2 regions of the Candidatus Enterococcus ikei genome follow, and region 1 is predicted to be linked to the other one. Evidence: riboswitches for the same ligand, from Rfam matches in the RefSeq annotation. Region 1 holds a riboswitch; the other holds the start of a gene.

Region 1 (3,403 bases):
ATCTCGACAGAGACAGTATTTAAGTAATTAGGAATTGAATCTACTAATGAGTAAGGAAGAAAGGCTACTCCAAAGTCTTGATCAACCAAATTTAATATTGAAATTGTAGATGGAAGTTCATAATAGCGATTATCTTTCAGTTCAGGATGATTTGTTTCAATCCAAGAAGTGATGATTTGTTTTTCGTAAATTTTGTTTGAATAATTGATTAGTGGTATTTGCTGCAAATCTTCCGCCGTTAATTCATCTAACTCGGATAATTGATTGTTAGTGCTGACGAAAATACTATATGATTCAGAAAAAATTAAGTCACTTGTTATTTTCGAATTTGTTTCTGACAAAATACCGATAGCAATGTCGATTTCATTATTTCCTAGTACCTCTTCTAGATTTTCAAAATAACTGTACTCAAGCGAAACAGAGGGATAATGAAGACGGAATTCCGTTAATAATTTAGCAATTAAATAATCGATATCAGGTAAATTAGTACCGATTTTGATTGTTGCAGTTTCTCCAGTATGAACGAGTAAGTTGATTTCATTGACTGCCATGTCAAATTCTTTAAAAATTTTTTCTCCTCTAGTTTGTAGCACAAGCCCTTCTGCGGTTAACTTGTTATTACCGTAATCTCTTGTTATCAATTGAGCATGTAATTCCAGTTCTAATTCGCGGATATGAGTGCTCAAATAAGGTTGAGAAATACCTAATTCCTCCGATGTCTTTGTAAAGCTTTTGCTTTTACATAATGCTAAAAAATAATCTAAGTGTTTTAGTTTCATTTCCCCATCTCCTTCACTCAAGTAAAAATAAAATTCTAATCACATATAAGATAAAATAATTTTAGATAAAATAGTTCATTTTTTTAAAAAATATATAAAAATTTAATAGTATCTATGATTATTTTGAAATAAGCATAATTTGATGTACAGGAGAAAGAGCAATTTTCAGACAAATAGGAAAAGAGCCTCTTCAATTGGTGATAGCAGACCAATTGAAGAGGCTTTTATCAGGTTGTTGCTTTCTGATAAGAAATGATGAACGTTAAATCATGCACTGTAAATAATTTATTTACTCGTTCATTATATTCGTACTGATGCATTTAAACCATTCTATTTTACTTATAGTGCTATTCCTTTTTGTATGGATTAAATATGAGAATCTTGAGAAAACAAATCCCACTTCGCAGAAAATACGAAGTGGGATTTATCCGAGTTAATATTGTAAAAAGGAGTATGGATTGTGCATAAACGAAGTTGGGATGTTCGTCTACATAACTATCATAAATAGAAATGAGCAAATAAACCATCCCTTTTTATTTATACCTTTATTCTATTTTGTAAATGATTTGATGTTGGCTAACAAAAGCTTAAGTACGCTGATAAAACTATATACAAAAAAAGTTATAGCGGTATAAGTTTTTTAGTCTATAAAAAAATGATGTAACTCATTAGAATGATAGTGTAATTCTTCTTGTTAGGTGAGGCTCCTATACAAACACAGGCTACTGCCCAAAAACGTCGAGAGACGCCAATGGGTAGAACAGGAATTGTCGGATTAAGGCTTTTCATAAGGTAGCTAAAAGCTGATGCTTTTTACGTTGTATAGTGCCAAAACTCAACGATTGCGAAGACTCACGGCAGAGCGGGCTGAGTTTTCAGTGCGTTTTTTTTGTGTGGAAAGGATGTGGTTAGTGTGCCAGAAGATAGTTCGATCAATAAATCAGTAATTGAAAGAAAAGAGGAAAAGACAGATGCAAAAAGAAATGAAGAACATGATCCATGAAAAAGCATATCAAAAATTAGCTAACCTATCTATCGATAAAGTATTAGAAAATTTTTCATCTTCTTGGGATGGACTAAAAGCCAGAGAAGTACAACGTTCTAAGGATAAATTTGGCGTAAATAAAATCACTGATGATAAAAAGAAATCATTTATTTATACGGTGATAAAATCATATGTTACCCCATTTACAGTTGTATTGATGATTCTTGCAACTATTTCATTTTTTACGGAATATGTTTATGCAGAACCAAGTGAAAAAGACCTTGCCGGCGTATTGATCATGCTCGTTATGGTTTTGTTAAGTGGAACAATGAGCTTAGTTCAATCAGTAAAATCAAGCAATGCAGTTAGTAAATTGCAAAATATGATTCAGATAACTGCAACAGTTACTAGAGAAAATAAAGAAATGGAAATCCCCATGGATGAAGTTGTCTGCGGTGATTTAGTTAAACTTTCAGCAGGTGACATGATTCCAGCAGATTTACGTCTGATCCATGCCAAAGACTTGTTCATCTCACAATCTGCGATGACCGGAGAAAGTTTTCCAGTTGAAAAGAAAGTAAAAAATACAGTGCATACCAACAATAACCAAACAGATTTTGAAAATTTGTTATTTTTAGGCAGTAACGTGGTCAGTGGCAGCGGCGTTGGTGTTGCAGTTCGAGTCGGTGACAATACTTTATTTGGAAAAATTGCTCAAGATGTAGCAGATGACGAGAAAAAAACTAGTTTTGAATTAGGTGTGAATAAAACAACCTGGCTTTTGATTCGTTTTATGATGGTGATTACACCAGCGGTATTTTTGATTAATGGAATCACTAAAGGTAATTGGAGCGAAGCGTTGATGTTTGCGATTGCGACAGCGGTCGGTTTGACACCAGAAATGCTGCCAATGATCGTAACGACAAATTTGGTCAAGGGTTCTAGAGATATGGCAAAAGAAGGAACGATCATGAAAAATGTCAATGCGATTCAAAACTTTGGAGCGATGGATATTTTATGTACCGATAAAACCGGGACATTAACACAAGACAAAGTTATTTTAGAATACCACTACAATACGTCGTGTCAAGAAGATCGCAAAGTACTGCAGTCTGCTTTTTTAAATAGTTATTTTCAAACAGGTCTTCGTAATTTAATCGATAAAGCAATTATTGAAGCGACATCAAAAGAATTAACCATTGATGAAGAAGATTATTTTAAAATCGATGAAATACCTTTCGATTTTAATCGTAGAAGAATGAGTGTGGTTGTCAAAGATAGAAGAGCCAATCAAAGTAGCTTGATCACAAAAGGTGCAGTTGAAGAAATGCTTCAGGCCTGTTCTTATATCAATCAAGGTGGCGAGATTGTTCCAATCACGTCAGAAATAAAAAAACAAGTGCTAAAAACAGTGAATGACTTAAATGAAGATGGTCTAAGAGTGTTAGCAATCGCTGATAAGAAAGTCAATAATCAGTTAGATGATTATTCTGTTGAAGATGAAAAAGAACTTGTTTTACAAGGGTATCTAGCATTTTTAGATCCTCCTAAAGAAACGGCAGCGCAAGCTATCCAAGCGTTGAAAAATAACGGAGTTTCAGTAAAAATCTTAACTGGTGATAATGAGTTAGTTACACGA
Region 2 (3,403 bases), on a different contig from region 1:
CAATGCTGGATCGAATGTCGCAGCTAAACCTAATTGTTCCGGCCATTTAGAAATATCTCCGCCAGCCCCTGCATTAAATTCTGTATCTGCACTTGTGCTGTGTCTAGGATCAGAACTAATATTCACAGGTATACCCAAATCTAAACTTTCTGCCATTGCCTGTATATTATTGGTCCACTCAGCGGCAATTTGAGGAGAATCAACAATGGTTAACAAGACATGACGAATATGGTCTTTTTTCAAAAATTCTTTTTGCTGATCTGTTAAATTAGATAGTGATCCAGTATAATCATTTAATGTTTTACCATCATATGTTCCAGAAAACATTTGAACAAAATGATTGTCATTTTTTGCTACAGTTTGATGGCGGCTATATAACATCAAACCGGCAATTTGTTCGATCGATAATTTCGAAACCAAATCCTCGATTCTTTCATCAATTGGTAACCGCCAATCTTCATAAGGATCTAAAACACCATTTTTATTTAAATCTTTAAATGCAAAACCATCTTCTTCTATCAATGTCACACCAGATGCTTCAGCATACCCAAGGGTTGCTCCATTTTCATTTTCAACAAGTGTCCAATTTCCTTGAGCTATTTTGCGATAGGTCATATCGATTTCCTCCTATTTCTAAATAAAAGTAAACGCATTCTTTTGCTAATTCAATCTTACAATTTTTTACGATCAAATGCGATACTAATTTTTATTCCAATATAAGTTTGTTATTTTCTGATTCACTTCAATTCTGCTTAAGAAAGTATAAAGAAAATAAAACTTAATCTATTCTCAATATTAAGTTTCTCTGATTTTTTCATAATAAAATGGTCAAACAAAATCCCTGCAATACTTGATTTTATAACTTAAAAAATTATAAAATCAAGCAAATGATGTACTTACTCCGTTCGTTATATTATAAAAAATTTAATACTTCCCTCATTGACTTCAAGTGATATTTTCACTATATTTAGGGCGATCTGAATAACTTGTTAGGTGAGGCTCCTATGGAAACACAGGCTACTGCTCAAAAATGTCGAAAGACAGTAATGGGTAGGACAGGAATTGTCGAATTAAGGCTTTTCACAAAGTAGCTAAAAGCTCTGCTTTTTACGTTTCATAGTGCTAAAACTCAACGATGAGAATGATGAAAAGCTCTATTTGTGCTGAAATCAATCCCCCTTCGCTGAGTTATTTTAAGCGAAGGTTTTTTATTTTTGATAAATAATATTGGCGAGTGTTAGGACTTTAGGAGGTGAAAATTGATGCACAAGAAGACATCTAGTTATTATTATGAACTATCTTCTTTAGTGTACAACCGCCTTTATCTATTATTCAGAGCAAAAAGAACTTTTTATACCGTCATCCAACTCAATTCCTGAAGCCAAACTTTATTTGATGATCAATTAAAATGATTAGCGAGGAATAAAAATGAAAACAGTAAAGAAACTTTTAATTTGTACGGTTCTTTTTGGCATATTGGTCGTTACCGCTACTGGAAGTTATATCGCTATTAGCTTTCATAATGGAAAAAAAACAGCCCAGTCTCAAGTAAATAAGTCTAAGAATACGAATTTTTCTGGTGATCAACAGACAAATCTAAAAGAAATCACGATTATGTTGATAGGCGATGACGGACGTGAAGATGATGAAGATGGTGGACGAGCAGATACGTTGATGGTCGCCCATTATAATAGCGAAACAAAACAACCAAAATTAGTCTCGATCATGAGGGATTCTTATGTGCAGATTCCTAATCATGGTTTAGAAAAAATCAATGCTGCTTATGCTTTTGGCGGCGCCGAATTAACAAAAAAAGTGTTAAACGATTCGTTTAACTTACCAATCAATTATTATATTTCTGCTAATTTTAATAACTTTATTCGATTAATCAATGAACTGTATCCAAAAGGCATTGAAATTGATGCGGAAAAAGACATCAACCTAGACAATGTTGATATCAAAAAAGGCAAACAAATCATGGATGGTAATACCTTGTTGCAATATGCCCGTTTTAGAATGGATGAAGAAGGCGATTTCGGTCGTGTCAGAAGACAACAACAAGTCATGGATGCCTTAGCCAAACAATCTAAAGAAGCAGTTTCATTCATGCAGCTACCTAAAATTGCCGGTGAAGCTATCGGTTACTTAGACACGAATATACCTGCTGATTTGCTAATAGATTTAGCTAAAGATTTTCTGAAAGGAACTGTTAAAAATCTCAAAACGTTATCCGTACCAGTTAAAGGGAGCTGGACTTTTAATGATTACACAGAGGCTGGAAGTGTTTTAGAGATCGACGAAACGCAAAATGCACAAGCCATTCATGAATTCTTGAATGATGGAGCAGAAAAATGAAACAGCACAACAGATTATCCAAATTGCACTATGTAGATTTTTATATTTTAATCCCTTATTTCATCCTATGTATCATCGGTATTTTAATGGTCTATAGTTCTAGCTCTTATCAGTTATTAGACAGCGAATTAGGAACAGCTAGTAAGGCTATCAAACAGACAATGTACTTTATTTTTAGTCTAGTCTGCATGTTTTTTGTTTATCGATTTAATTTGAGTGTACTTCGCAAGCCTAAAATGATGCATTTTATCTTAATCATGACCTTTCTTTCGATTATTTCTTTACCGTTTATCGGGACAAGTGTAGGTGGCGCCAAGCGCTGGATCAATTTAGGCGTACTTTTGTTTCAGCCTTCAGAGTTAGTGCCTTTGGTATTGGTTCTTTATTTAGCGGCAAATTTAGCAAAAACAGATACCTTAGTTCCTTTTACCTTTAAAAATCATAAACGTTCACTACTGGTTTCAATTTTCTTTATGTTTTTTGTTGCATTACAGCCAAATATTGCTGGAGCATCGATGATTTTTATTCTTGTTTTGGTTCTATTTTTATCCAGCGGTTTATCCCCTTTATTTATGTCACTAGCGTTGATTGGCTTTGTTGCACTAAAACGATTAGGCACCTTGATCTTATTGTCTATCCCAACTCATTGGATGCCACAAAAATTTGGTTATTTAGTGACACGATTTGAAGTAATGCAAAACCCATTTATTGATCCCACAGGCAAAGGCTTTCAAACGTCGAATGCGTACTATGCTATGCATAATGGCGGATTTTGGGGCTTAGGCTTAGCCAATAGCATTCAGAAAAAAGGCTTTTTGCCAGCAGCCGATACGGATTTTATTTTTGCGATTTGCATTGAGGAGTTGGGTTTAATTTTTTCTTTAGGGATTTTATTTTTAGTTTTCTTGATTGTTGGTCGTTTGTTTTTACTAGCAATCAAATCGAAAAACCTTTATTACTCTTATCTTTTTATTGGCTGTGGAATGTTGCTTTTACTTCAAGTAGCCGTAAATGTAGGGAGTCTGTTAGGGTTTATTCCAATGACAGG

The links. A riboswitch is a leader RNA that binds a small molecule or an ion and turns the genes downstream of it on or off. The one in region 1 is predicted to bind magnesium.
Region 2: another riboswitch for magnesium. It lies ahead of JZO69_RS06865 (LCP family protein); the one in region 1 lies ahead of mgtA (magnesium-translocating P-type ATPase).

Annotation. Positions count from the first base shown of each region.
Region 1 is NZ_JAFLWD010000007.1:11,633-15,035, forward strand. It holds gene JZO69_RS02845 (LysR family transcriptional regulator) at 1-779, opposite strand, end outside; M-box (ykoK) riboswitch at 1,463-1,633, shown strand; gene mgtA (magnesium-translocating P-type ATPase) at 1,751-3,403, shown strand, end outside.
Region 2 is NZ_JAFLWD010000015.1:5,644-9,046, forward strand. It holds gene JZO69_RS06860 (glycoside hydrolase family 3 protein) at 1-615, opposite strand, end outside; M-box (ykoK) riboswitch at 979-1,148, shown strand; gene JZO69_RS06865 (LCP family protein) at 1,429-2,355, shown strand; gene JZO69_RS06870 (FtsW/RodA/SpoVE family cell cycle protein) at 2,352-3,403, shown strand, end outside.